DNA from 3 places in the Peribacillus sp. YIM B13477 genome. Region 3 is predicted to be linked to each of the others. Evidence: riboswitches for the same ligand, from Rfam matches in the RefSeq annotation. Region 3 holds a riboswitch; each other region holds the start of a gene.
The links. A riboswitch is a leader RNA that binds a small molecule or an ion and turns the genes downstream of it on or off. The one in region 3 is predicted to bind S-adenosylmethionine.
Positions count from the first base shown of each region.

Region 1 (10,252 bases), on a different contig from region 3:
TGAAGCTTATCATATTCTTTAATGAGCTTTCCGTGTTTATCGATGATGATCATGGTGTTATAGATTCCCTTGCTTGTTTTTTTCGCAATGGAACCGCCGATGATGTGAATCTGGTGTTTCTGTGCCTGTGTTTTAAGAAATTCAATCGTTTTTTCTGCCTCTTGATCAGCAATCTCATTCAGCCTGGTCAAGTCGTATCCGGTTGTCCAAAGCTCTGGTAATATGACGATATCGGGTTGGGACCGAGCTGCTTTTTCCATCCATTGTTCTGCAACCTGAAAATTGATATCTGGTTGCCCGAAAGCTATATCCATTTGAATACAAGCTATTTTCCACTTCATCGTTTAAAACCCCCACATGTAAAAAATGCTTTACAAGACTACGATAAACATATATCATTTGTGACTAGAATTTCAAGAAATTTCAGAGAAGGTGTATAAATGGTGCAATTCGAAAAATCCGGACTGCTTCAGGACCTGCCCAAGCAGTTTTTTGCTTCACTGGTCGCAAAAGTCAATGCAATCACGGAGCAAGGACATGATGTCATTAATTTAGGCCAGGGAAACCCTGATCAGCCGACGCCGGAACATATCGTCAAAAGTTTGCAAACTGCCGCTGAAAAAACGATTAATCATAAATATTCGCCATTCCGGGGACATCAATATTTAAAAGATGCTGCTGCCGTCTTTTATGAGCGGGAATACGGTGTCAAGCTGGATCCGAATAGTGAAGTGGCAATTCTCTTCGGGGGAAAGGCAGGTCTTGTCGAACTTCCGCAGTGTTTATTGAATCCAGGTGATACGATCCTTGTTCCAGATCCCGGCTATCCGGATTATCTTTCCGGTGTTGTTTTAGCCCAGGCAAAGACCGAACTGATGCCCTTGACAGAAGAAAATGATTTTCTTCCGAAATACGATGACATACATAAAGAAGTTCTTGATAAAGCCAAAATGATGTTCTTGAATTATCCGAATAATCCCACAGGCGCTTCTGCAACTGAAAGTTTCTTTGATGAAACCGTCTCCTTTGCAAAAGAACATTCAATTTGTGTGGTCCATGATTTCGCCTATGGGGCGATAGGATTCGACGGAAAAAAACCGATAAGCTTTCTCCAGGCGGAGGGAGCGAAGGATGTAGGAGTTGAAATATACACTCTATCGAAAACATACAATATGGCAGGGTGGAGAGTCGGCTTCGCAGTGGGCAATAAGAGTGTAATAGAAGCTCTTGAACTATTACAAGACCATCTTTATGTGAGTCTCTTCCCGGCGATACAAGAAGCTGCGGCAAGCGCTTTGCTTGACTCACAGACCTGTGTAGGGCAGTTAGTGCAGATGTACGAGGGGCGAAGGAATGTTTTCATTGAGGGATTGAGGGCCATCGGCTGGGATGTCAAAGCTCCAGCGGCATCGTTTTTTGCCTGGCTCAAAGTACCTGAAGGTTTTACGTCCGAGAGTTTTGCTGACTATTTATTAACGCATGCCCATGTAGCTGTTGCTGCAGGGAATGGGTTCGGTGAATTTGGCGAAGGTTATGTCAGGGTAGGGCTACTGACTTCGGAAGAACGGCTGCAAGAGGCTGTGGAACGAATACGGACATTAAACTTGTTTTAATGCAATAAGGCTCACCTTTAAATAGTTAAAACTTATTGACAAAGTAGGAATTACCTGTCAGAATACAAAATAAATTCTTAATCTTTCGATACTTGGATGCAACTTATATATCAGCGTTTTCTTATTTTGAGCAGGTGGAGGGACTAGCCCGATGAAGCCCAGCAACCGACCGTAATTCCATTGTAAAATGGGGCGGAATCCTTCCGCCGGATTTTTTTGAAATCCGCAAGGCACGGTGCTAATTCTTGCAGCCGAGGGCTGGGAGATAAGAAGATGGCTTTTTAAAGCCTCTTCTTTATGAAGGGGCTTTTGCCATTTTGAGACCATCTCAGGTTATTAATGACATCGAGAGTTTACTAACGTGTTATAGGAGTGATCAGATGAGCGAGATAGTCGCTACTTATTTAATTCATGACTTTAATGGAAATCATGAGAAAAAAGCAGAGAGCATTGCCTTGGGTCTGACTGTGGGGACATGGACGGAATTGCCACATTTGGTACAGAAACAACTGGAAAAACATAAGGGGCGCGTCGTATCGGTGATACCCCTACCTGAAGAAGAGAGGGCAAACAGCTACTTTAATCGGAAAGTATACCGTTCGCAGATTAAAATTGCCTATCCGGCAAGGAATTTCTCCAATGATTTACCCGCAATCCTTACGACGGTCTTCGGCAAGCTTTCCTTGGACGGTGAAATAAAACTTATTGACTTGGATTTTGTCGGTGATATTCAAAAAGCTTTTCCCGGGCCGCAATTTGGCATTAAAGGCATAAGGGAAAAAGTTGGCGTATCTAACAGGCCCTTGGTGATGAGCATCTTTAAAGGCGTATTGGGAAGAGACCTAACATTTCATAATGAGCAACTGAGGCAACAAGCATTGGGAGGTGTCGACCTAGTTAAGGATGATGAAATCCTCTTCGACCAGGAACTGACTCCATTTTTCGATAGAATAAAAACGGGAAAAAGAATCTTGAATGAAGTCTATGAAACCGCTGGCCACCGGACTTTATATGCTGTCAATCTATCAGGGAAAACATTTGAATTATTGGATAAGGCAGAGCAAGCGGCTGAAGCAGGGGCAGATGCTTTATTGTTCAACGTTCATACATATGGTTTGGATGTATTGCAGGCCTTGAGTGAACATGATCGTATCAAGCTGCCGATCATGGCGCACCCCGCATATAGCGGGGCATTGGCATCTTCATCATTTTATGGTATCGGCTATCCATTATTGCTTGGTAAATTAGTAAGATTATCAGGTGCGGATTTATCCTTGTTCCCTTCTCCTTATGGAAATGTCGCACTTGAAAAAACGGAGACCTTAGCGATTGCTGAAGCTCTGACAAGAGATGAACTTTCATGGAAAAAAGCCTTCCCTGTTCCTTCTGCAGGCATTCATCCGGGCATGGTTCCAGACCTGATCAAGGATTTCGGGCTTGATAGTGTGATTAATGCCGGAGGCGGAATTCACGGGCACCCTGACGGAGCAGAGGGCGGTGCCAAGGCTTTTCGTTCTGCCGTGGAAGCGGTTCTGGCAGGAAAGGAACTTTCTGAAGCGGCGGCTGAGGAAGAAACCCTAAAAAAAGCTCTTGTGTTGTGGGGAGGCCTATAAGAAATAATGAAACCGATCATCTTTTGTGATTTTGACGGAACGATCACCAACACAGATAATATCATTTCAATTATGAAGAAATTTGCGCCACCGGAATGGGAAGCGTTGAAAGACGGTGTCCTTCAGCAAAAAATCAGTATATCTTCAGGAGTTGGGGATATGTTTTCCCTGCTTGATAGTGGCTTGAAGGATGACATAATCCAATATGTAAGAAAAACGGCCGGCATTCGTCCAGGGTTTTATGAATTCGTTGAGTATACGAAACAAGCCAATATCCCTTTATATATTGTAAGCGGGGGCATGGATTTTTTCATTTCACCCCTTTTGAATGATATCTTGCCAACAGAGTCCGTTTATTGCAACCATGCATTTTTTGATAAGGAAAAGATTTATATTGAGTGGCCACATGCTTGTGATGAGCAATGTAGTAATGATTGCGGTTGCTGCAAGCCGTCCATTATGAGGGAAATTGCGGGTCCGGAAGATTTTAAACTCGTTATTGGAGATTCAGTTACGGATTTTGAAGCGGCAAAACAGGCCGATTTTGTCATAGCCCGTGACATATTGCTTGAAAAATGCGGTAGGGAAGGAATTCCACATCAAGGATTCGAAACATTTTTTGATGTAATTGACATCATAAAGCAGCAGGAGGTGGTTAAAGCGTGAACACTCATTCTAAAGAATGGCTTGAGTTGGCAGATATTAAAGCTGAACTGGCCGAAAGGGATTGGTTTATGGGAACTAGCGGGAATTTGTCCATCCGCGAACCCAAAAGCCCTTTCTTTTATATTACCGCAAGCGGTAAGGATAAAAGGAAGCAATCGGATTCGGACTTTTTACTGGTGGATTTAAAAGGAAAACCGGTTGAAGAAACGAACCTAAGACCATCGGCCGAAACTTTACTTCATACAGACATTTACCGAAAAACCAATGCGAACTGTGTACTCCATGTCCATACAGTTGAAAATAATGTGATATCGGAATTGTACGGAGATGAAGGCCAAGTTTCCTTTCGTAATCATGAAATCATTAAAGCGACCGGTCGGTGGGATGAAGATTCGGAGCTTCGGATTCCAATCATATATAATCACGCTGACATTCCGCTGCTATCCGATAAGTTCAAGCCGCATGTCGAAGAAGACTCTGGCGCTGTGCTGATACGCAATCATGGCATTACGGTTTGGGGCAAAAGCGGATTCGAAGCAAAAAGAATACTTGAAGCTTGCGAGTTTTTATTTCAATATCAACTGTTGCTTAATCAACAAAAGGCGTTTGCAGGTTCTATAAGATAAATACTCATAGAGGAGGAATGAATGATGGCGACGATCAGATTCCATGAAACAAACGAGGTTATTGAAAACGGTGAACAGGTAAAAGGTTTTTTAGAAACACAAGGGGTTATTTATGAGCAATGGGACATTTCTAAATTACCTGCCCATCTTGTGGAAAAATACGATCTAACTGATGCTGACAAGGAGGAAATCCTTGTAACATTCCAATCAGAGATAGCGGAAATCTCTGAAAGAAGAGGCTATAAAGCCCATGATATCATCACATTATCCGATGCAAACCCGAACTTGGATCAAATGCTTGAAAACTTTAAGCAGGAACACCATCACGAAGATGATGAAGTGCGATTCATAGCAGGCGGAACGAGTATCTTTGCCATTGAAGGCAATGATAAACAGTGGTTTGATGTACGGCTTAATCCAGGAGATCTTATTAGTGTACCAGAATCAACAAGACATTATTTCACGCTCGCGGAAGATAGGAAAACTGTTGCTGTCCGGATTTTCGTAACAGCTGCAGGATGGGTGCCGATTTACGAAAAAGACGAAGTTCAAGCATGAATCAATGTTGAAAAACCAGCTTACGGGCTGGTTTTTATTTGTAAAAAAAAGGGAAGTCGGAATGATCTCACCTAACCATGATTTTTAAAAAAAACATTAATCCCTTTGTTTTTTTTCTATTTTATAGAAAGGAAATCTCGCATGATTGAAGAAATTTGCGACACTCCTGCCGAAAAACTGGCTAGCCGAGAACCCACAGGCGCTTGCGCCTAGGAGGCTTGGCAGACAGTCGACGGAAAGGGAGCGGATTTCTGAAATCGACTGGATGTTTTTAAATAAAAAACTGCAGTCGAACTCGTTTCTTCGAGTTTATCTTCAGTCTGAAACAAGCCATCCGGCTTGTTTCATTTTGCAGTCAAAAAGGGTTCGGAATGGTCTCATCTCGAACCATGATTTTAAAACAAGACTAGATTATCCTTAATGGTTTTTTCCTGTAACCCCATTGGATTGAAGAAATTTGCGACACTCCTGCCAAATAACTGGCTAGCCGAGACCCCACAGACGCTTGCGTCGAGGAGGCTCGGGAGACAGTCGGCGGAAAGGGAGCGGATTTCTGAAATCGACTGGAGGTTTTTAAATAAAAACTGCAGTCGAACTCGCTTTTCTTCGAATATGTCTAGTCTGAAACCAGCTTACGGGCTGGTTTTTTTATGTGAATCCTGCAAGTGCTTTAGTAAGCTAATTATGATAAAATTTAACGGAATCGAATTTAACCGGATTTAGGAGCAGATAAGAATGAAGACGACCGAAGTGTACATATTGGGCGGCTTTCTCGGCAGCGGGAAAACGACGCTTCTTCGAAAAATTTTAAAACAGGAAAGTGAAGCGGGCAGAAAAGTGGCAGTGCTTTTAAATGAGCTCGGCAGTGTATCGGTTGACAGCGGACTCATTGGTGATGGAGTGCCTCTGAAGGAGTTGTTTGACGGGTGCATTTGCTGCACAATTCAAGATAAACTGGAGGTTCAGCTTCATGAGTTACTAACCGAAAATGAACTGGATGCGGTTTATATTGAAACGACGGGTGCAGCTCATCCAGTTGAAGTATTGGATGGCATCATGTCGCCGATTTTCGCCAAAAAGCTGGAGTATAAAGGGATCATCACGGTCGTCGATTTATTAAGGTGGCGCGATCGGGAGGAACTGTCCCCGCAGCTTCGACAGTTGCTTGCAGAGCAAATCCATCATGCCGATTTCATTTTATTGAATAAAGCGGATATGGTAAGTGAGATGGAGGCCGCACAGCTAATATATACGATACAGGCGCTGAATGCGGATGCTGTATGTTTATTGACGGAGTATGCAGCCGTTTCCTTGGCATCATTGCAGCAAATGCAAAGAAAAAGGCATAATGGACATCAAAAGCTTGATGTACATGACCATTTGCATTTAACTGCAATCGTTCATACATTTGAAGGTGCTGTTGCACAAACCGACTTTGAAGAGTGGCTTAGGGCCCTGCCGGAAACGGTCTATCGAATGAAAGGATATATTTCCTTTACACATTCACAATACCCCCATTTATTCCAATACTCCTACGGAATGCCGATGTATATGAATGAAATGATGAAAATGCCATTGAATATCGTCATGATCGGGGAAAAGTTGGATAAGGAAATGTTGATCGGTCAGTTGAAAGCTTTGGAAGCGAAAGCAACCCGATAAACGTTTACCGCCCATTAAAGAAGGGAAACATGAAAAGAAGTCTTTCTTATTAAGGAGGCGGTATTAGTGCCATGGAATAAGAACGATTACCCAAACTCGATGAAAAATCTAGATAAAGATGTTAGGGAAAAGGCTATAGAAATCGCGAATGCATTATTGGATGAAGGATATGAGGATGGAAAAGCCATTCCAATTGCCATTGACCGGGCTAAGATGTCAGTAGGAAATGATTGAGAAAATGGTCAGACCCACATAGGGGTCTGACCATTTTTATTGTTGCATTCCAAAGGCGGCAAATGTCTTTTCGTCTTCTATCAATCCGCAGGCAGCACATTGAACCCGAACTTCAGGACCATTATATGCTAGATGGAATGGCAGAAGGGAGTCGTTCGAATATTGTTCAACAATCTCACCGGATTGGGGATCCTTTTTAATGGGTGTTGCTACTTGCTGAATGAGATTGAAGCGAGATTTATTTGTCCGGCAATTCGGACAGCGGTATACTTGAGACATTGTACTCACTCCTTTTTTGGATTTTAAAAAGCATGATATCTTATATTAAGATAGTCTTTACAAACTTGAACATTAATATGTATAAATTAGTAATGGATGGAAGGGATACTATGAATGAAAATGTCAGGCAAGAAGAATTACTGGTGGCTTATTTAAGCATATGGAACAATCGTAAGGTGAGCGATGGAGGGGGAAGGGAAGTTCTGCCGGAACTCATCCGACGGGAGCTTTTGGATGAAAATGCCCATCCCCGTGCCCGAAAACCAGTATTGGAGAAATTTTACCTTTCTATTAAACGAGTGATGGAATCTTCGCTTTCGGAAGAAATGAAAAATGCGATTGTAATGGCCTATATCACTGAATTGGAAAGATTATGATTTTTCGAGTGTGTACGGATGCTTGTTAGCAAATATTCTTTTATGTTTCATACTTTTTTCACAAATCATTGTTAAAATCTTTAAAAAATAGATATTTAATGAATAAGGAGCTTAAAATTATGAAGTGGGGCATTGGGCTTTTTCTTGCCATCGTACTGCTTACGGGGTGTAATGGCGGTAATGCATTTACTAAAATCAATAAAAGTCAATCTTTCCTGGCGACTGTCAACATCAAGGATACCTCACTGACTTTCATAGACGAAAACTATCATGCTTTTGCAAAATGGGATATTTCAGAACCATTTACCGGAGCACTGCTCCTGGCAGACAAAGATACTATCCTGCTTTATGGAAAAGAGATGGAGAAAGTCCAAGTGTACTCTTTATCTGCAGGAAAACTGATAAACAGTTGGGAAATTGGGAAAGGGATCGTCAATATGCAGTTGTTACGTGATGGAAAAAGCATCGTGGCGGTCAATCAATCGAATCACTCCATTTATTTTTTAAATGCTGATGGGGGGGAACAGGATATTGTCAAGGTTGGTAAAAGCCCCTTGACCGTTCTTCAAGGAGAGCAAGCGAATCGATTGTATGTTATTAATTTTGGTGATACCAAATGTTCAGTGATAAATCTTGAAACGAAAAAGGTCGATTTCGAATTTCCCGTACATAGTTCCAGCACAGGCACATTATTAAGGGAAGAAAAGGATGAAATATGGATTGGAGGACACGGTGATGGGGATCAAGTGGAAGAAGATCTATATATTTATTCAGCAAAAACGGGAGTGTTGAAGAAAAAGCTTAAGGCCCCAACCATGCCGATAAAGTTCCTGGAAAATGATGAAGGAATATTTGTCCTTAGTCATGGGACTAGCTCCTTATATAAATTGAATGATCAATATGAGGAAGTCAAAAGCAAAGTGGTCGGCGTCAACCCCTTTGAAATGGCGAACTTTAACGAAGATGTGGTCGTGGCGGGATATGATAGTGATGAAGTGTATGTAATGGATGCTGAAACAGTCGATGTTAAAAAAACGATCAAAGTCGGCGAAGGTCCATTCCAATTGATGTTGAGGGAGTAGATGACATGCATGCTTACACCATTTTAGTCGTGGATGATGAAGAAGATATGCGTAATCTAGTTGAAATGTATTTGCTGAACTCAGGTTATCGATGCCTTCAAGCTGCGAATGGAAAAGAAGCTATAAGTATGGTTGAAACAGAGGAAGTGGATTTAATCCTATTGGATATCATGATGCCAGGTATGGACGGTTTCTCCGTTTGTGAAGAAATTCGTGAAATTGGGGAGATCCCTGTGATATTTGTCAGTGCGAAAGGTGAAGAATGGGATAAGGTGAAAGGGCTGAAGCTTGGCGGCGACGATTATATCGTCAAACCGTTCAATCCAGGAGAATTGGTCGCAAGGGTCGAAGCGGTATTGCGAAGGACAGGGAAATTATCATTGAATGAAGAGAATCAAAACCACGTCCGATTCGGTAAAATTAGCTTGAACTTGCAATCCAGAACGGTTTTAGTGGAAGGGAAGCCAATCAATTTAACCTTGAAAGAATTCGAATTGCTGTTATTCCTCATTCGTCATAAAAGCCAGGCACTCAGCCGTGAACAACTGCTTGAAAATGTATGGAGCGGTGAGTATGGAGGATCTTTACGTACAGTGGATACCCATATTAAAACGTTACGAATGAAATTAAGAGCGGCCGATTACATTCAAACCGTCTGGGGAATCGGTTATAAGATAGAGGAAAAGAAATGATCTATAAATGGCGAACCCTTTCTTTTAAATTATGGCTCACCATTATCTCCGCCATCATCCTATCCGTGCTGTTCGCTTACTCCCTTTCTCAATATTATTATAAAAATCTATATGTGGAGAAGCTTAAAACGGATTTAGTCAATGAAGCATCATTGCTAGGGGCGGATTATTCCGGCGGTGAAATCAGCGAAGACTTTAAGCAAAAAGTTGAATGGTTTAACAGTAAGAACGACAGCGAAGTCTTTGTCGTCAATAATCCCAGGGAATTGAGTGCTTGTCTGCCTTTTGAAATCAATTACGATACCCTTATTTCTGAAGAAGAACGGCAAATGCTTTTAGATGGGAAAGCCGTTGAAAAAGAAGGATATGAGAAAAGGTTTGAAAAGAACATCGTAGCGGCGATCATACCCCTGATTGACGAAAATCGCCTCGAAGGTATCATTTATACATATATTCCTGTAGATTCCATTACGGTCTTATTTAAGGAATTTGCTGCAAAATGGTTGGCGGCGGTTCTATTATTTTTGATTGTCGCGATTTTGTTTACTACTAAATGGTTGAAAAAGCTAGTCAGTCCGATTAAGGAAATCGAGACTGCGGCCCATCGTGTCTCAGAGGGGGATTATGACATACAGGTCGAGGTAAGGAGTCATGATGAGATAGGTAAACTGGCAATAGCCTTTAATGATATGGCCAATTCCATCCATTTGGAAGAAGAAAGAAAAAAAGAATTTCTAGAAAATGTTGCACATGAGCTCAGAACCCCCCTTAGTTACGTAAAGGGATATACGCAGGCCATATTGGATGGTGTCGTGAAAAATGATGAAGAGCAACGGAGATACCTTCAACT
Region 1 covers NZ_JBHZPD010000001.1:765,580-775,831, forward strand. The annotation lists gene ACFX4H_RS03845 (carbon-nitrogen family hydrolase) at 1-341, opposite strand, end outside; gene ACFX4H_RS03850 (pyridoxal phosphate-dependent aminotransferase) at 441-1,613, shown strand; SAM riboswitch class I at 1,732-1,885, shown strand; gene mtnW (2,3-diketo-5-methylthiopentyl-1-phosphate enolase) at 1,994-3,226, shown strand; gene ACFX4H_RS03860 (2-hydroxy-3-keto-5-methylthiopentenyl-1-phosphate phosphatase) at 3,233-3,892, shown strand; gene ACFX4H_RS03865 (methylthioribulose 1-phosphate dehydratase) at 3,889-4,518, shown strand; gene ACFX4H_RS03870 (cupin domain-containing protein) at 4,543-5,076, shown strand; gene ACFX4H_RS03875 (hypothetical protein) at 5,222-5,497, shown strand; gene ACFX4H_RS03880 (CobW family GTP-binding protein) at 5,812-6,738, shown strand; partial or broken gene ACFX4H_RS03885 (DUF2188 domain-containing protein) at 6,805-6,951, shown strand; gene ACFX4H_RS03890 (hypothetical protein) at 7,009-7,251, opposite strand; gene ACFX4H_RS03895 (hypothetical protein) at 7,362-7,628, shown strand; gene ACFX4H_RS03900 (YncE family protein) at 7,748-8,710, shown strand; gene ACFX4H_RS03905 (response regulator transcription factor) at 8,716-9,402, shown strand; gene ACFX4H_RS03910 (sensor histidine kinase) at 9,399-10,252, shown strand, end outside.
Region 1: it holds a riboswitch for S-adenosylmethionine, as region 3 does, so the genes downstream of both, mtnW (2,3-diketo-5-methylthiopentyl-1-phosphate enolase) here and ACFX4H_RS16955 (Na+/H+ antiporter NhaC family protein) in region 3, are expected to answer to the same signal.

Region 2 (10,252 bases), on a different contig from region 3:
GCAAGGCATGATCATCTTTAATGAACAAGCGAAAGATGTGCTCTATTGGTTAGTAGGGTCAATTAATGGGAAAACATGGGCGCACGTGAACATGATTCTTCCTTGGTCTCTTTTCGGACTGCTTGTTGCTGCCATGTTCTCTCGATCTGTTTCCATCCTTGTCTTAGGAGAAAATATGGCGCAGGGACTTGGGCAGCGGGTGTACCGAATCCGTATTTTAGCAGGAATATTGGTGATCATTTTGGCAGGATCTTCGGTTGCCGTCGCAGGCCCAGTGGGATTTGTGGGATTGATCATTCCTCATATCGTCAGGAGACTGGTGGGCGGGGATTATCGAAGGATCATCCCTTTTTCTGCATTATTCGGCGCTTTACTCTTAGTGTACGCAGATATTCTCGCACGTTTCATCGCTTATCCTTTTGAGTCGCCGGTAGGCATCGTAACCGCTATGATCGGTGCGCCATTCTTCCTTTATTTAGCGAAGAGAGGGAGGAATATTAAGCAATGAAACTAAAACGGACATTTGGGTTGAAATCAACTTTGCCCCCTTATGCTATTATCCTGTTACTGACGGTTACCGTGCTGATTTTAGCAATGGTGAGCCTGGGCTTAGGGGCCATTTATATTTCACCTTTAGAAATTCTCCAAAATTTCCTTGGAAATGGCATGCAAAGCCAGACATTCATTCTGCACAACTATCGCATACCGCGCATTCTGATTGCCGTGATAGTGGGGGCCGGATTGGCAACGGCCGGAGCCATTCTGCAAGGAGTCCTTCGAAATCCGCTGGCTTCTCCAGATGTGATTGGGGTAACAAAAGGGGCCGGATTGGCAGCAGTTATCGTCATTGTTTTATTTCCGCAATCGCCCATTATCATACTGCCTCTTTCAGCATTTATCGGAGCGGCGGTCATGGCGGCCATTTTGATGATATTTGTTTATAAAAAAGGAGCACAACCAAATACGATAGCTTTGGTCGGAATCGCTTTAGGGGCCATATGTCAAGCTGGCATAGAGTATTTCATGGTCAAGTTCCCGGATGATGTAAACACGACACTGCTGTGGTTGACTGGCAGTCTATGGGGAAGAGGATGGGATCAAGTATTCATTTTGCTTCCATGTCTTGTGCTTGTACCGGTATTGATTGCATTAACTTCTAAAATGGATGTACTGAGCCTTGGAGACGATATAGCTACAGGTCTCGGTGAAAGGTCAAAATTACTGCGTTATATATTGTTAAGCGTTTCTGTCATATTGATCGGAGTCTGTGTAGCTGCGGTTGGTTCCATCGGGTTCATTGGTTTGATCGCCCCCCATATTGCAAGGAGAGTGGTAGGGTCAAAATTCAAGGTTTTACTTCCCGCTTCAGCTCTTTTTGGTTCGATCTTTCTACTTGTTGCCGATAGCCTGGGAAGAGGATTATTCCCTCCAATAGAAATCCCCGCCGGAATTATCACTGCGGTGATTGGTGTACCATATTTTTTATATCTATTGCGCCGTGAAAGAAAAATAACATAAGGAAGGCTGAATATCATGACAACATTATCAGCAGAGCATCTTTCGCTCTCTTATGGGGCAACTCAAATCATTGATAATATCGATTTGGAAATTCCTGAAGGTAAGATCAGTATAATCATTGGTTCCAATGGTTGTGGCAAATCTACGATTCTGCGGTCTCTAGCTAGATTATTGATGCCGCAGCAAGGCACGATCTATCTAGATGGAAAGGACATTCAACAGCAATCTTCCAAAGAAGTGGCCAAGAAATTGGCCATCCTACCCCAAGCTCCGGAAGCTCCGGAAGATATAACCGTTAAAGAACTTTGCTATTATGGCAGGCATCCGCACAAAGGCATATTTTCCAGACAAACCCCAGAAGATCATAGGATTGTCGACCGTGCCTTATCAGCAACAAAAATGACGGAGTTCGCTGATCGGACATTGGATGCATTATCTGGAGGACAAAGGCAAAGAGCATGGATTTCGATGGCCTTGGTACAAGAAACAGACCTTTTACTGTTAGATGAACCGACAACCTATCTGGATTTAGCGCACCAAATTGAAATATTGGAATTACTGCGCGATTTAAACGAAACGTATGGACGCACGATTGTCATGGTTCTGCATGATTTGAATCAAGCGGCACAGTATGCCGATCATCTGATTAGCATCAAGCAGGGAAAAATCTATAAAGAGGGACCGCCTGAAACGGTATTCACAAAAGAGATGATCAAGGACGTTTTCAGACTGGAATGCTGCATTATTGAAAACCCTGTTGATCAAACGCCTCTATGCATTCCCATTGGTTTATCTCAGGATTAGAAAACTAGCGCCGGTCGGTACCGAAATGATTAAGTCAACATATTCATTGTTGGCTTTTTTTTCTTATTTACGAATGTTGGTTAGGAGTTGCCAAGATATTTCAGATCAAGAGGTAAAATGTTAAAATGGAAAGACTTATATATTAAAGGAGACTACTATTTTGGAAGCCAAATGTATTAAATTCTATGAGTTTGGAGATCCGCAAAAGGTTTTAAAGGTTGAAAATAAATGTATTCAAAGACCTTTCGAGGGGGAAGTCCTCGTTCGGATGATCACACGTCCCATTAATCCGTCTGACTTGCTGCCCATTCGCGGTGCCTATTCCCACAGAATCGCCTTGCCTTCCATACCTGGTTATGAAGGGGTCGGCATTGTTGAAGAAGTGGGTCCAGCAGTTTCGAAAGAGCTGATAGGCAAGCGTGTTCTGCCCTTGCGCGGTGAAGGGACCTGGCAGGATTTTGTTAAAACATCAGCGGAGCTGGCCATCGTCATTCCGGATTCGATTGAAGACCATATAGCAGCGCAGTTATATATAAACCCGGTAACCGCATGGCTAATCTGTACAGAAGTATTAACTTTGAAACCGGATGATGTATTACTCGTAAATGCTTGCGGATCTTCCATTGGCCGTATACTCGCCCAGTTATCCAAGATTCTTGGATTTAAGCTGATTGCTGTAACGAGAAACGATAAGTATACGGAAGAACTGCTTAAACTTGGTGCTTCATATGTGATCGATACATCCCGAGCATCATTGCAGGATACAGTGATGGAACTGACGAATGGGCGCGGTGCGAAAGCGGCCATAGATTCAGTGGGCGGCATCTATGGTTCAGAACTGGCTTTTTGCGTACGGCCTAATGGCATCTTATTGACGATTGGCCTTTTATCAGGACAGTCTGTGAATTGGGCGGAAATTTCACGAAGGACAAAAGTGGATGTTAAAATGTTTCATCTTCGGCATTGGAATCAGCAGGCTTCCGTTCGAACTTGGCAGGAAACATTTAACCTTTTGATGGGGTTCATTGCTGATGAAAAGTTGAAGTTCATGATGCCCGATTCCCACTACAGCCTTCAAGATGTTCAAGAAGCGATTATTGTCACGAGCAATAAAGGGAAGATATTTTTAAGCAGCTGATTTCACAAAGGATAACCACTTAATTGAAGCATTTATCTTGGTGCTCTTCCAATAGGTTCCTAAGGTAAAGTGAAATGGCCCCTGATAATATGGAATTACTTGATTACCTGTAAGGTGCTAGTTTAGAATGCGGAATAGGACATGTTGATACTGATACGACTTTGGAGGAAATACTTATGAAAACAATATATGTGAATGCTACATTTTTTACGATGGACAAGGAAAACCAAATCATCGAAAACGGCATGATGATTGTACAAGATCATACCATATCCTACATCGGCCAGCATGATGAACAGCAATTGGCAGATGCAGATCATGTGGTCAACCTTGGCGGGAAATGGATCATGCCAGGCCTTGTGAATGCCCATTCGCATATTGTAATGACCCTTTTACGCGGTATCGGGGACGATATGCTGCTGAAGCCATGGCTTGAAACGAAAATATGGCCAATCGAAAGCCAGTTTACAACGGAAATCGCCTCTGTAAGCTCACAGCTAGGCATTATGGAAATGATGAAATCAGGAACAACGACATTTTCGGATATGTTCAATCCTAATGGAATAGATGCGGGTGCCGTCATGGAGACGATAGGCGAAACAGGAATGCGCGGAGCCTTTTCCTATACGATCTTCAGCTTGGGTACCGAAAAAGACCAAAAAGCGAACCTCATGGGGGCTGAGCAGTTTTCAAAAAACTATAAAGCATTTGCCGATGGCCGTCTGACTACCATGGTCGCACCGCATAGCCCATATGCCTGCACGCCTGAAGCGATCATGGAAAGTGCACGAATTGCAAAAGAGAATGATTTGATGGTGCACATCCACGTATCGGAAACGGACTTTGAAATCCTCGACATCGAAAAACGTTACGGATCCCGACCTGTCGAGCACCTCCGCCGTCTAGGCCTGTTCGATCAGCCCACCGTCATGGCACATGGTGTGGTCCTTAATGATGAAGAACGGGCGATCTTAAAACAGCATGATGTTCGCGTTGCCCATAATCCAATCAGTAACCTGAAGCTCGGATCTGGGATAGCCGATGTCGTCAGCCTTCTTGATGCAGGCATTAAAGTGGGAGTGGCAACAGATGGCGTCGCCTCCAATAACAACTTCGATATGTTCGAAGAAATGAGGACAGCCGCATTACTGCAAAAAGGAATGTATAAGGATGCCACAAAATTCCCTGCCCAAACAGCACTCGCCATGGCCACAAGAATGGGCGCCGAAGCGATAGGCATGGGTCACACAGGATCACTGGAAGCTGGTAAAAAGGCGGATTTCATCACCATTTACCCATATAACAAAGAACACCTGCAGCCACTGAGTGAAGCCTATTCGCACCTGCTTTATGCAGCACGCGGAAATGACGTATGTGATGTATACATTGATGGAAAAGTGGTAGTGAAAGATGGCCGCTGCTTAACGATCGATGAAGAAAAAGTAATCGCCGAAACCAATCGTCTGCAAGGAACCCTATCACGATAACACTGATGGGAAAACAACCGGATGCACAGAAGAAAGGAGCTGCCATTAGCAGCTCCTTTTTTTTATGGACTCGATGATTCATTTTGAGGAACTTATTATTATGTTTTAGTAAGGAATAGTTCGCATCGGATGGCAGTCAAAAAGGAATTACCGCTAGTATTGTGGATTGAACTACCCGCCACTAATCGACCTTATGGTCTGATTGAAGTGGGGGATTCCTAAGAACATTAGCCTATAGGCCAATTTTTAATTAGGCTAACCCCGTCGTTCCGACGGTTAGAAGCCTTATGGCTTCGTTCATTAGATTAAGTCCTGCGTTAATATCTCGATCGTGGTGAGTAAAACAAGAAGGACAATCCCATTCACGAAGTTTCAGATGTTTAACGTCTTTATTTTGGTACCCGCAGCTAGAACACAATTGGCTAGAAGCAAACGTTTTTGATACGGTCACGATTTGTTTACCATACCATCTTGCTTTGTATTCCAACATTTTTTTGAATTGGTACCAAGATACTTCACTAATCGCTTTAGCTAGTTTGTGATCTTTCATCATATTGGACACTTGCAAGTCTTCCATTCCAATAACATCGTGGTTTTTGATGATTTCGGTAGAGACTTTATGTAAGTAATCCATTCGGGCATTTGAAATTTTTTCGTGTAGGATGGCCACTTTTCGTTTTTGTTTTTGATAGTTTTTAGCTTCAGACAATGGGTTATTTCGATTCAAAGCTATTTCTTGTCGCCTTGAAAGAATCCGTTGTGCTTTGGCCAATTTTTTTTCGACCGTCCGGAAGAATTTTGGGTTTTGATAGACCGTACCATCTGAAAGAATTGCAAAGTTCTTCAAACCAACATCTACACCGCACGAACGATTCGTTTTAGGATGTACTTGTACATCGGTTTCGGCTAAAACGGAAATGAAGTATTTACCTGAAGGGTTCCGCCTGATTGTGGCATTGATGATTCGCCCTTCGACTTCGCGGCTTTTAGCAAAACGAACTAAACCGAGTTTGGGCAATTTGATTTGGTTTCCAATCATTCCGATATTTCCATTCGTATGTTTAGTCGTGTAGGACTGGACCGGATTCTTTTTTGATTTGAAGCGTGGAGACTTGTTTTGCTTTTTATAATATCGACTATAGGAATCTGCTAAATTTTCCACCGATTTCTGTAAGGCAATACTGTCTACTTCTTTCAGGAAAGAATATTCTTTCTTTAAAGCTGGAAGTTCTTTGATTGTTGCGTATTTATTCACAAAAGATCCTTTCCATTTATTAAAAGGTAATTGGCCGTTCTGCTTCATTTCTTCACAGATATACCAGTAAGCATCTTTCTCATTTTGTTTGCCTAAAAAGAAGTTATAGACAAAACGAGAGCAGCCAAATGTTTTATTGATGAGAACTAATTGTTCTTTCGTTGGATAGATTCGAAATTTATAAGCTTTGTTTACGACCATTGGTTTCACCCCCTTATTGTTATTATCAACCAGAGAACGTACGTTTGTCAAAAGGATACTTTGGTTTAGGCCAACCGCCATTCATCTCCCCCTTACCGTTGGGCTCTCGCCCTTCACACGCTTGAAGAGGGAGTCTTCTGGCGGGAAATGATAAAATTGTTCTTAGCACTTAGAAATCCGTCGTGAGTCCAGTTTCTTTGAAATATATAAACAAAGTAAGCAAGTTAAAAATATTAATAAGAAAATAGGGACGGCAAAAACGGTTAAAAACGAAAAAATGCCGCTGACCGCATATGAGCCAACTGCTAATCGGCAAGCAGCTGGATAAAAAACTTAAATCGCATGGTTCATGAATTACTGAAAATCTACGTATTAATTATTCACGATTTTTCCAATTTCGTTGTTTCGAGGGAAATGGTTGAAAAAGGAGGGCAAGATGAATGGACAGGGAATCTTCATTATTAAAAGAGCATTTGTATCAGCTGGAGGAGAAATTGTTAAAATCTGAAGTTCGTACATCTCCAGAAGTGCTTTCATCATTATTGAAAGATGATTTCTTTGAGTTCGGCAGTTCGGGTAACATATGGACAAAAAGCGATTTTATGGGGCAAGAGGGTGCCGGAGCGGTGAACATGACCCTAAGTCAATTTGAGATGCATCCATTGTCTGATGATACCGTGTTAACTACATACCGGATTTTTGATGAAGATAAGCTGGAACATACCTTAAGAAGTTCAATCTGGAAATGTGCGAATGGAAGATGGCAGATGTTTTTTCATCAAGGCACAAAAACAAAAGGGCCCCTTTAAGCCTTTTATTTATGAAAAAGAAAGTTTTCCCTGCTTGAAAACTATTTCACTAAAATGATAGGGGTGGATGAAGTTGATCTTTCGTACCATTGATACGGACAAAGATAAAGATACTATCATTAAATTCCGGAAAGATTCCTTTATTGTAAGTTTTGGAACTGATGCTGGTTTTGGAGATGAACATGCATATCTGCAACGAATGGAAGAAAGGGTCCGCAAATTTCCTGATGGACAGGTGATCATTGAAAAGGACCAAGAACCGATTGGACAAATGGAACTTCAAATTCGGGAGTACGAAGGAACTGAAATTGGCTATGTGAATCTATTTTACCTTATTCCCGAATACCGCAGTAAAGGCCTTGGCAAGGAATTGGTTCGCTACGCAGAAAACTTTTTCAGGCAATTTAATGTATCCGAATATCACTTAAGGGTTTCTCCGGATAATCAAAGGGCGATTTCTTTATATACGAATTCAGGCATGGTGAAGATAAGGGAAGAAAATGAAAAATACCCTGTATGGAGAATGGGTAAATCATTATAAAAGTAGGAAAATAAAATATATTGATATAATAAAAAAGTATCAATTCACTATATTATGAAACTATTTATAGCGATAAAAAATATGGTTGACTTTAGAGAAAATAGAATATATAGTGAAGGACATAATTAAATACAACGTTAATTCTTATCAAGAGATGTGGAGGGACTTGGCCCTATGATACCTCGGCAGCGGGTTTTTACTTTTGTAAAAATACTGTGCTAATTCCAACGGACGAAAGTTTGAAAGATAAGAAGGAGCTTTTCTTAGATAATTAATTTAAGAGTTTACTCTTTTTTATGTCTAAAAGAGGCCTCTTCTGTCTGATGACGGAAGAGGCCTCTTTTGTTTATTCAAAATGTATATGGTTATTTTGAGAATGGGTGCAATTACTCGTGAGTTTCGCGCAATAATCGTGAGTTTGGTGGATTTACTCGTGAATTTCGCAGACTTACTCGTGAGTTTCACGTAATTACTCGTGAATTTTGCAGTTTCACTCCTGAATTTTAACCCTATCATTATGAAGCGTTGCAAAGCTCTTCTCTCTGGATAAGGAATTCGTATAAATAAACAGCATGGGGGGAGATTGGATGATTGAGTTTCAAGGTGTTAAAAAGATTTATCAAACAAAGAAACAGACTGTCGAGGCTTTGAAGGGCATTGATTTGACAGTGGAAAAGGGGGATATATTCGGGGTAGTCGGTTATAGCGGGGCCGGAAAGAGTACGTTGATCAGATTGGTCAATTTGCTTGAACATCCTTCAGATGGTTCGGTGGTTGTTGGGGGCAAGGATTTGACCAAATTAAGCCCGAAGGAATTACGGGCAGAAAAGAAAAAAATCGGGATGATCTTTCAGCATTTCAACTTGCTAAACTCAAAGACTGTTTTTGATAATATTGCCATGCCGCTGGTTTTATCGGGAACTCCGGCTAAAGAAATCAAAAACCGGGTAGGCGAGCTGTTGGAGTTCGTTGGCTTATCGAGCAAAGCAAAGAGTTATCCGGATCAATTATCCGGCGGGCAAAAGCAGCGGATCGGCATTGCGAGGGCATTGGCTACAAATCCATCGATCTTATTGTGTGATGAAGCTACTTCGGCATTGGATCCACAAACAACGAGTGCAGTTCTGCAGCTCTTAAAAAAAATTAATGAAGAATACAATATTACCATTCTGCTAATCACTCATGAGATGTCTGTCATTCGGGAAATTTGCAATAAGGTAGCGGTCATGGAGGGCGGCTGCGTCGTTGAACAAGGTTCGGTTTTCGAAGTTTTTGCCAAGCCGCAAACGGATATTGCAAAAAACTTCGTGAGAACGGTCATACATGACGAAATTCCACAAAGTTTCTTAAAAAGCATAGGGTCCCATATCCCGATTATTTGGAAAATTAATTTTATTGGAACTACTTCGGGTACTCCTTTACTTTCAACCATCTCGAAGAAGTATGATGTTCATTTAAGTGTCTTATCAGCCAATATTTCTGAAATCCAGGAAACGCCTTTCGGGAATTTGATCATCGAAGTGACGGGGAGCAAAAATGAGGTGGATAAGGCTTATCAATATATTAAAGATGAGGGGATTCTCGTCCAGGAGGTGCAGATAAATGGGTAATACGCTTTGGGGAATGGAAATAACGGCAGAGCAGCTGTTGACAGCTTTCGGTGACACACTTTATATGGTAGCCATCTCATTGGTGTTTTCCGGATTGATCGGGCTTCCGCTCGGTATCCTGCTTGTCATTACAAGAAAGGGTCACATCCTGGAGAATAAATGGATTTTTAATGTATTGAACCCGATCATCAATATATTGCGGTCCGTTCCTTTCATCATCTTGCTTGTAGCAGTTATTCCGCTTACCAGAATGATTGTCGGAAGTGCGATCGGAATGAATGCGGCCATTGTTCCGCTAATCTTTTACGCGGCTCCTTATATTGCCCGGCTTGTGGAAAACTCTCTGTTGGAAGTGGACAAAGGGATTATCGAGGCGGCTCAGGCGATGGGGGCGACGACATGGCAAATCATTTACCGCTTTTTGATTCCTGAAGGACTTAGCTCGTTGATCCTTACATTTACAACAGCGACAATCGGGCTTGTTGGATCTACGGCGATGGCAGGTGCCGTCGGTGCAGGCGGAGTCGGGGATTTAGCCTTGGCTTACGGTTATCAAAGGTTCGATACGATGACGATGATCGTCACAGTAGCGGCGCTCGTGATCATCGTTCAATTATTGCAATCCACCGGGAATTTTGTTTCAAGAAAAATCAGAAGAAGATAAAAATAACAGGAGGCAGGAAAAATGAAAAAAATCTTATTAACGATCATGGTAATGGCATTGGCCATCGTGGCTGCAGCATGCGGGAACGATGAGGGTGCATCAGGGAGTTCGAACGATGTGAAAACTGTGAAAGTCGGTGTCAGCAGCGGGGATACGAGAACATGGGAATACATTGTCGACATAGCGAAAGAGGAAGGGCTTAATATCGAACTGGTCACTTTCAAT
Region 2 covers NZ_JBHZPD010000003.1:333,082-343,333, reverse strand. The annotation lists gene ACFX4H_RS13400 (FecCD family ABC transporter permease) at 1-508, shown strand, start outside; gene ACFX4H_RS13395 (FecCD family ABC transporter permease) at 505-1,518, shown strand; gene ACFX4H_RS13390 (ABC transporter ATP-binding protein) at 1,534-2,322, shown strand; gene ACFX4H_RS13385 (zinc-dependent alcohol dehydrogenase family protein) at 2,483-3,460, shown strand; gene ACFX4H_RS13380 (amidohydrolase family protein) at 3,637-4,947, shown strand; gene tnpB (IS200/IS605 family element RNA-guided endonuclease TnpB) at 5,198-6,403, opposite strand; gene ACFX4H_RS13370 (nuclear transport factor 2 family protein) at 6,844-7,212, shown strand; gene ACFX4H_RS13365 (GNAT family N-acetyltransferase) at 7,280-7,753, shown strand; SAM riboswitch class I at 7,895-8,006, shown strand; gene ACFX4H_RS13360 (methionine ABC transporter ATP-binding protein) at 8,341-9,363, shown strand; gene ACFX4H_RS13355 (methionine ABC transporter permease) at 9,377-10,027, shown strand; gene ACFX4H_RS13350 (MetQ/NlpA family ABC transporter substrate-binding protein) at 10,049-10,252, shown strand, end outside.
Region 2: it holds a riboswitch for S-adenosylmethionine, as region 3 does, so the genes downstream of both, ACFX4H_RS13360 (methionine ABC transporter ATP-binding protein) here and ACFX4H_RS16955 (Na+/H+ antiporter NhaC family protein) in region 3, are expected to answer to the same signal.

Region 3 (10,252 bases):
GATATTCTCCAACAGATATATCTGTCAATATCATAAATGTACGCTGAAAGCGGCTATAGCTTCTATAGAAATATTAAATTTTTGTATTGGTAATTATACATTATCTCCTTTATAATTTTTAAGAAAGATATTTCGGAATTTTTAAAATAAAGGAGAAATTATGTATACTCACCCGACTTTAAAATATTGGAATGGAAGAATTGATTCCCAAACTGACCTGGACAGCTTCAGATACCACCAAAGAGTGCGCTTGGCACCCATTTCGGAATTAGCCACCTCTTCCAATGCATCACGAACTTTTGGACTGATTGGCTTTAAATGTGATGAAGGCGTCAGAAGGAATAAAGGCAGGGTTGGTGCTGCCGAGGGTCCTGATCATATTAGGCAATCGTTGGCAAAATTACCTTGTCATTTACCTTCCCAAACCGAGCTGGTGGATGCTGGCGATGTAATATGTGAAAGTACAGAGATGGAAGCCGCCCAATCTCAACTGGGATCAGCTGTTGCCCGGATTTTGGAGAGTAAAGCGATTCCTATCATACTTGGGGGAGGTCACGAAACCCTGTATGGCCATTATCTTGGGATTAGGAAATCCATTGGACCAAAAGCTAGACTAGGGATTATTAATATTGACGCTCACTTTGATATGAGACCTTATGAAAAAGAAACTTCATCTGGCACGATGTTTAAGCAGATTTTGGACGAAGATCAAAGTTGTGGCTATTTATGTGTCGGAATTCAGAAGCAGGGGAATACGAAGGCACTTTTTGAAACTGCAGAGAGGAGTAAGGTCGACTACATATTGGAAGAAGATTTGTCATTATACGAAATGGATGAAACGAAGCGGAGGATAAATGAATTCGCTAAGGAAAATGACTATATCATGCTTACATTATGTACGGATGTTATTGATTCAGCCTACGCACCTGGGGTAAGTGCACCATCGCCGTTTGGACTGGATCCAAAATTGGTCCGTGCCATTATTAGGCATATCGTATCGAATGAAAAGATCCTCTCATTTGATATCTCCGAAGTGAACCCTTCATTGGACGAAAATAATAAGACCGTTACATTGGCGGGGCATTTAATAAATGAGGTTTTGCTTCATTTTAAATAATGGACATGGGATGGCGGCAACTCCAATTCGATCTTTTCAGAAAGAGCGTTTCTTTTCGTATCGACTGTTGGGGCTTTCCTTAATGTTATCTTGAGTATTGAAGCGAAAAACCTTTAAAGCGCCCAGACTGTCCATGAATCATTCATGGACAGTTTTTTGCGCCTCCTTCACAAGGATTCATGGTCCTTGGCATTGCTTCGTTCAACTAACCATTTAAAGTATAAAGGCATGTGGATTTTCCATGCCTCTGCTAAGTTCAATACTGATACTTGTGGGTTTTTGGTTTATAATAACAACCATCTAGCCTTTTGAGGAGGGATTCCATGAATGAATATAAAGTAACGGTCAGGAATGGCAGTACCTTAATTTTGTCGGAAATCATTAAAGCTGAAGATGAAAGAGAAGTCCTTGGCACTCTTTTGATTTCCAGCGAATTATTTAATCAACCATTTACTGATATCAGGATTTTAGAACGCTGATTTGTGCCTGCCCATTCCATTTGATACACTGTAATAAATCTTAATACGGTGGCGATATTATGTGTGGACGTTTCACTCTTTTCACTGACATAGAAGAAATAAAAGAACGGTTTAATATTCAAGGGTCATTTGATGAGGAATACCAATTCAGCTACAATATTGCTCCCTCCCAATCCGTGCTCGCCGTCATTAATGACGGGGTAAGGAATCGGCTTGGATATCTTCGGTGGGGACTCATTCCTTTCTGGGCAAAAGACGAAAAAGCGGGCTACAAAATGATCAATGCCAGAGCGGAAACCATTGCTGAGAAAGCAAGCTTCAGGAATGCGTATAAGAAGAAGAGATGCTTGATAATCGCTGACTCTTTTTATGAATGGAAGAAGACACCAGAAAGAAAAATACCGATGCGTATAAAACTGAAGAATCATGCTCCATTTGGAATGGCCGGTCTCTGGGAATCCTGGAAATCTCCTGAAGGCATCAGCATCTATTCGTGCTCCGTTATAACAACTGTGCCTAATGAGCTAATGACCAGCATTCATGATCGCATGCCTGTCATCCTAAAATCAGAAGATGAAAAAGATTGGTTAAATCCTTCCATTAATGATACTGCATATTTGCAACAGTATTTAAAGTCATTCGATTCGGAACAGATGGAAGCATTTGAAGTATCGACAGATGTGAACTCGACTAAAAATAATTCACCTAACCTAATCCAACAAATTTGCTGAGGTAATTAGACCTCTCAGAATGTAGACAACTCGATGAAAATCGAGTTTGTCTGCATTTTTTTTTGGTTTGTACAATTTGAACGTTGTCTCCAGGAACTCGCTTTTCCCGCAGAAGTCTCGCACACCCGCTCCAATCAACTTAGTTCTCTTTATAAACAGTAAGGAGTGCATGTGAAACACTTTAAAATTAACCCTTGCGAAAATAGACAAAATGCTGTACTGTTATATTTGCTTTTCAAAACGACTTTTGATGTCACGAACTCAGGCAAGTTTTCAGCGTGGCACTTTTCTGGAAGGCATCGTAATTTTAAAATAATTATATAATGTAATCTTCTTATCAAGAGAGACGGAGGGACTGGCCCGAAGATGTCTCGGCAGCGGACTTAAATGGAGTGCTGTGCCAAATCCAGCAGGCTGATTTTCGCCTGAAAGATAAGGAGGGTGTTTTTTATAAATTAAAAGACCTCTTCTTGTTGTTAAAAAGAAGGGGTCTTTTTTATGCCAGTTTTTTGCTACAGCTCCATGACTGGAAAATCAGGTAGGTTCAAATTGGGGTTATTTGCGAAAACTGTTAATAGAATAAGAGCTGTGACACATGTCGCGGGAAAAATAAAAAGAGGTGTACATCATGAGTGCAAACAATAAAGGGAATCCATGGGCATTGATCCCATTTGTCGTATTTTTAATTTTATTTATTGGGTCCGGAATCATCACTAAAGATTTTTATTCATTTCCGGTGATTGTAGCGATTTCAATTGCATCGGCAGCTGCATTGGCGATGAATCGGAAAGAGACATTCAATCAAAAAGTTGATATCTTCTGTAAAGGTGCCGGTGACGCTAATATCATGTTAATGGTTATCATCTTCCTTTTGGCCGGCGCTTTTTCGAAAGTTGCGAATGGCATGGGGGCGGTTGAATCAACTGTGAATCTTGCCTTGGCGCTTTTCCCGCAAAATCTATTAATGATAGGAATTTTCATCATCGCTTGTTTCATTTCACTATCCATGGGGACAAGCATGGGAACGATTGTTGCCCTGGCACCTATCGGGGTAGGGATTAGTGAGCAAACAGATATTTCGCTTGCCCTTTCAATGGCGGCCGTTATTGGTGGTGCGATGTTTGGGGATAACCTTTCATTCATTTCAGATACGACAATTGCTGCAGTCCGAACTCAGGGAACGAAAATGAAGGATAAGTTTAAAGTGAATTTTTTCATCGTTTTACCTGCAGCCATCATCACTTGTGCCATCCTAGGAATTTTAACGATGGGTGAACAAGCTGACATTTCCCAACAGTCTTATGATTGGGTGAAGATTCTTCCGTATCTTTGCGTATTGGTCACTGCATTGGCAGGAGTCAATGTGTTCTTGGTCCTTTCCATCGGAATCGTATTTGCCGGAATCATCGGCTTGACTGATGGTAGTTATCAACCGTTGGGTGTCATTCAAAAAGTCGGAGAAGGAATGGCAGGAATGTATGAAATCTCCTTCCTTGCCATTTTAATTGCAGGTATGGTAGCCGTAATCAAACATAATGGTGGCATCGATTATCTACTCCACCTAGTGACACGAAATAGCAAATCGAAAAAAGGGGCGGAATTCAGCATTGCGGGGCTTGTTGGTTTAACGAACCTTTCAACGGCAAATAACACGATTTCGATTATCATTGCCGGGCCACTTGCCAAAAATATTGCTGAAAAGTATGGGATTGATCCGCGGAAATCGGCGAGCGTCCTTGACATTTTTGCATGTTGTATCCAAGGGTTGATCCCATATGGAGCACAACTGCTTGTTGCAGCAGGGGTAGCAAAGATTTCTCCGTTAAGCATCTTGCCGTATTCATATTACCCAATCCTGATTGGACTTTGTGGCGTCATTGCCATCCTGATTGGTTTTCCACGGTTTCAGCCGGGAAATGATGGATCGAAGAACTAAAAGTTAAAACAAAGTTGATTGGAGCGGGTGTACGAGACTCCTGCGGGAAAAGCGAGTCCAGGGGAGACCCCGCAGGCGTAAACGCGCCGAGGGCGGACCGCCCGCGGAAAGCGAGTGCCTGGAGGGGAAATCAATGTTCAAATTGTACAAACCCCTTAAATTTCATTGAGTTTGTCTACAGTCTGAACACCCTGAATCATTGGATTCAGGGTGTTTTTTGTTGGTAAATACATAAACTTAATATAGCTTTCTCGCACTTATACAGTATCAATCATTCTTCAATTTTTCTGCTTAATTCCTGTCCAAATTAATGATGGTTTTGTGTGCGACACCTGTCATGAATAGAGGACAACACCAACTAAACCAGAAAGAATAATTACATAGGCTGGATGCCAGCGTAATTTCATTAAGGCAAATAACGATAAACCAAAAACGAGTAGTAAGCTTATCGTATGCCATGAAAAGTTCACGGCTATCATATGATTGGAAAGTGCTAAACTGATCGCTGCAAAGATGATCAAACTAGTGACAATCGGTCTTAATCCATAAAACATGGATTGAACAACTGGATAATGATTCAATTTGCTGAAAAATGTGGCTATAACGGTTACGAATATAATGGCAGGAAGCAAGATTCCTAGAGCAGATGATATGGCTCCTGCTAACCCAGCAGTCGAATAGCCAACGAGAATGGCACTATTGGCGGTGACAGGTCCTGGGGACATCCCGGAAATGGCGATTATATCGGTGAATTCCTGCGTTGTCATCCATCCATGCTGTGAGACTTCCGATTCTATTACGGGAATCATGGCGTATCCGCCTCCGAAAGATACAAAGCCGATAATAAAGAAGGTGCTAAACAACTCCCACAATTCCATCATTCCATCACATGCTTTCTTAAAAATTAGTTAGATCCTTTTTTGATTTACCTATATGCCAGCACCCATGAAAGGTTCGAAATCATTTTCTTCTGTTTTCCTATCTTTTTTGTCCATCTTGACATCGTAACCTAATTTTCTCTTAATGGAGATGGTCACAATACCCGCTAGAGCTCCTGCTATTATAACCATCACAGGGTGAAGAAATAAGAGGACGGGAATTCCTGCTATTAAAATACAGAAAGTTGATTTGTCTACAACTGCCGTTTTTCCTATCTTGATAGCCGCATAGGCGATGATGGCTACTATGGAAGCTCTGATCGATATGAAAGCAGATTCTATCTTCGGATTATCCTGAATGAAAAAATACACAATGCCCAGGAGCAGAACAATTAAAAAGGTAGGTAATGAAACACCGATCATGGCTGCCATTGCCCCCTTCATTCCGGCAATTCGATGGCCGATAAAGGTGGCGGAGTTAATGGCGACAGCTCCCGGTACGGACTGAGATAAAGCAAAAACATCCGTAACTTCTTCGCTTTTCATCCACTTTCTCTTTTCCACCACTTCATTTTCGATTAAAGGGATCATCGCAAACCCGCCTCCGAATGTGACAGGTGCTATTTTAAAAAAGGTCCAAAATAATTGGAATAGAGTTTTCCATTGTCCTTTCATTGACATCGGTCACTTCCTTTGCATGCTTTGTTTAATTCTTATCATTAACATATCAAAGAAAAAGGGCTGGGTAAATTGCAACAAAATCATCGGGTATAACAAAACGTTATACCCAGAAGATTCATCCGTTTTATAAAGAATGCCGCCAATAATTGAATAGCCTTAGAATCTATTTCCCTATTTTCATTTCACCATTTACATAAAGATGCTATCATTTTAATAAACTATCTAAAAACATGGAGGTCGTTTCCTTGAAATTGGAAAATCTGAAAATGTTTTGTTTAGTGGTGGATGAAGGAAGTATAAGCCAGGCAGCGAGGTTAAGTTTCTTATCTCAGCCCGCTGTAACACGGCAGATCCATCAACTGGAAAATTATTATAATACTTTGTTATTCGACCGTGAGGAAGGAAGGCTGAGAGTTACAGAAGCAGGAAAGCTGTTATACCCTTTTGCTAAAGCCATAGTAAATGACTTCAACCATTCAAAAGAAGTGATTCAGCAATCGACGGGGAAATACAATGCAAATCTCATAGTAGGGGCTTCCTTGACTATCGGCGAGTATTTGTTGCCTAGCTTGCTTGGGAGATTCAAAAAACAACAGCCAGAAATAAAAGTGACATTGACGATAAAAAATACGCCCCGGGTTTTGGAGGATCTTTCAAACGATGTCATTGATTTGGCCTTGGTGGAAGGACTTGTAGAAAACACCGATTTTATTGTAGACAAGTTCGCTGAAGACGAATTGATATTGGTATGTCCATCCGACCACCCATGGAAAGACAGAAAAGAAATACAGCTAGAGGAATTGGGAAATGAAAGGATGATTTGGCGTGAATCCATTTCCGGAACACGGCTTATCGTAGAAAATATGCTAAGGGAGCATGGGATTTTAGAAAAAATTGAAAGCTACATGGAGATTGGCAGTACACAAGCGATAAAAAGTGCGGTTGAAGCTGGACTTGGAATCAGCATTTTGCCAAGGTTGACAGTGGCCAGAGAATTGGAGCAAGGCTTTTTGCGGGAAGTGGATATATACAGAATAAATATGGCAAGAAATTTATGGCTAGTCAGGAAAAACAAGCGTTTTAATAAAATAGGAGTGTCTAAATTTGTTGATTTTCTTCAATAAGGATGGGACGCTGCCTTTGTTCACACTTACAATTGGCAGCGTTTTCAGTTTCGTGGTTAACGGCGTAGCCCCGGCAGCAAGCAAAAGTCATGGTAAATTGAATATACTGCATTGATTATAAAAGCTCTTCTCTATCGGGAGGGGCATTTTGTCTTTTGTTGTTCAGTCTTCGGTTAGACAAACAAAGGGATTAATGGGCATAATAAAAGATATAATGATGGTTCGGAGATGGTATAGCGTGGAGTTAAAGGAAATAAAGAAGCTCGCCAATGCATTAAATGAAACAGCAACTTGTATATTGCTTGCAGTCTCGAACGAAACCGATGTCGGCTCCTATTCGTGCAATTGATGAAATCCAGGTACAAAAGCATAAAGCTATTCTTGTCTGTCCACATTGCGATAGCCATTTTGTTGTGCGATTTGGTAAATACGTTATTAAAACATGTGCTGGAAAGGTGAAACAGCAGCGTTACCGCTGTAAAGCCTGCCATCAAACCTTCAACGATCTCACAAACACGCCTCTTCAGTGCACCAGAAGACCACATAAATCTAAACGGGCAGTTTTGTTGAACAAGTTGTAAATTTAACATTTTAAAGTAAGAGCATTTCTTTGTAATGAGAAGTGCTTTTTATTTTTGTTAAAATTAAAAAGATATTTCAATAACAATAATAATATAAATAAAAACAATATAAATTTACTGTTATACGATAAATAATATGCTAAAATCAAGTTGTCATTAAATAGGTGAGGTGTTTTAAATGCATGTTAAACGAGGTTCAACCACTTTCTTAAAGGTAATTATTTTTCTGGCTGGAATTGCAGTGCTTGCTTTGTGTATCTGGTTGCCTGAGATAGCCGTTAGAGATGCAAGGGTACATCCAGATACGGCTTACTTCCTAATCCCCTTTTTAGTATGTGCATACGGATTCTGTATTGCGTTTTCTGTTGCGTTGTATCAAGCATATAAACTATTAACCTACATCGAAAAGAACAATGCTTTCTCTGAATTATCCCTTAAATCTTTGAAGATTATAAAGAAAAGTGCTTTTACAGTCATTTTCCTCATTTTCTTAGGAATAGTAAGCTTAAGGGTGCTTGCTAAAGTCACAGGTAGTGATGATGCAGCGGGTCCTACATCATTATGTCTAATGGGTATTTTAGCAACAAGTATCATCGCAGCCATTGTGGACGCGCTTCAAAAGCCATTAAAAAATGCCCCAGATATAATGTCGAAAAATGAATGATTAACGGATATGTAGGACTTTGAATGGAAGCCTCAATTTTACGAACTAAATGATTCGCAGGCACCAGTTGATCTAAAGTAATCATTTCAAGTTGATCTCGCTGAATAGAATCTTGTTTCGAAAGCATCCTCATCACCTTAAGTTTTAATAGTTCTATTTTAAAACAAAAAAGGCTGTAGGCAAAAGGAGTTCCATCTAAAATTTTAAACATAGTTGATTGGAACGGAAGGTACGAGACTCCTGCGGGAATAGCGAGTTAAAGGGAGACCCCACAGGCGCAAGTGCGCCGAGGAGGCTCCCGGACCCCCCGCGGAAAGCGAGTGCCCTACGTTCCAATCAACGTCCAAATTTGTACAAGCCAAAAAAAACTGTAGACAAACTCGATTTTCATCAAGTTTGTCTACAGTCTGAACCGCCTTTTCACCAAGGCGGTTTTCTTATGGTCAAATATCAATATTAGAATTTAACATTGCCTTTATATAAATGAAATTGAAGTTACTATTAGAAATAGGAAATATACTTAATGGCAAATTAATTATAAAATAAATTCATATTATTCAAAAAAATCCAAAAAAACGACTTCGACATTCGGAATAGATACAAGATATCTACTTTGAAAGGGGTATGAAATGTCCAAAATATCTTTTATTAAAGGAATTGTAACCGTTCCCATTGTTTTTGTTTTACTGGCAGGTTCTTCTGTTACAAATGCTGCTTCAGATAAGCCGATACCGGCAACAGATGCAACAATCTCAGCAAATAAGGCTTTTTATGAACAATTGAATTTTACAGACAAGGAAGATTTCAAGAATGCACATAAAGGATTTATAGCGCCTTTGAATATGAATCCTATTAAAAATTCAAAAGGTGACGTGGTATGGGATAGTAATCGATATTCATTCATCAAAGAAGATCAGCCGGCAAGCTTTACTGTAAACCCAAGCTTGTGGAGGCAGGCTCAGTTACAAAATATAACAGGCTTATTTAAAGTGGTGGATGGCGTTTATCAAGTTCGGGGCCAGGATTTATCAGTGCTTACCATTGTGGAAGGAAAAACAGGATTAATAGTTTTGGATACACTTTCTACTATTGAAACGGCCAAAGCAGCCATGGAGCTTTATTTTGAACATCGGCATAAATCCCCAGTAAGTGCAATTGTCATTAGTCATAGTCATGCGGATCACTTTGGTGGTATGAAAGGCATTGCTCAATATGCTGAAAATCCAGCTAAAGTGCCGATTATTGTCCCGGCAGGTTTTAACGATGAAGCGCTAAGTGAAAACATTCTTTTAGGCAATATAATGTCTCGCCGTGCAGGTTATATGTTTGGAAATCTCTTGCCCGCAAGTGAAAGGGGATTTGTTACTTCTGGTATTGGCCCAGGACTAAGTAACGGAACTTTTAGCTATTTACCTCCAACAATGGAAGTGAAGGATGATATTCAAACGGTGGAAATAGACGGAATTACATTTAAATTTTTATTGACACCGGATTCGGAAGCTCCATCTGAAATGCATTATTATATCAATGATTACAAAACTTTAGTGGTAGCGGAAAACACCGGACACACGTTACATAATATTTATACATTAAGGGGAGCTAAAACCAGAGATACCCTAAAATGGGTGAAAGCACTTGATGAAACAGTTGATCTGTTTGGAAACGAGGATATAGATGCTATGGTTACAGCCCATACATGGCCCATATGGGGAAGGGACGATGTTTTGGAGCAATTGGAGAGTCAGCGTGATTTGTACAAATATATTCATGACCAAACTATACGATTAGCTAATTTAGGTCTCACACCTGACGAAATCGCGGAAAAGTTAAAGCTTCCTGAAAAGTTGGATAAAGTCTGGGCCAATCGGGGGTATTACGGAACATTGAAACATAACGTTAAGGCGGTGTACAACTTTTATTTAGGATATTTCAACGGTAATCCATCCGACTTGGATCCATTACCACAAGAGGAATCGGGCGCTAAATATGTACAGTATATGGGTGGGGAAAAGAAGGTCATTAAACAGGCAAAACTTGATTATCAAAGAGGGGAATATCGCT
Region 3 covers NZ_JBHZPD010000005.1:214,702-224,953, reverse strand. The annotation lists gene hutG (formimidoylglutamase) at 161-1,117, shown strand; gene ACFX4H_RS16965 (hypothetical protein) at 1,441-1,596, shown strand; gene ACFX4H_RS16960 (SOS response-associated peptidase) at 1,656-2,327, shown strand; SAM riboswitch class I at 2,659-2,766, shown strand; gene ACFX4H_RS16955 (Na+/H+ antiporter NhaC family protein) at 2,956-4,263, shown strand; gene ACFX4H_RS16950 (chromate transporter) at 4,599-5,144, opposite strand; gene ACFX4H_RS16945 (chromate transporter) at 5,193-5,822, opposite strand; gene ACFX4H_RS16940 (LysR family transcriptional regulator) at 6,068-6,946, shown strand; partial or broken gene ACFX4H_RS16935 (transposase) at 7,185-7,491, shown strand; gene ACFX4H_RS16930 (DUF2975 domain-containing protein) at 7,706-8,191, shown strand; gene ACFX4H_RS16920 (alkyl/aryl-sulfatase) at 8,821-10,252, shown strand, end outside.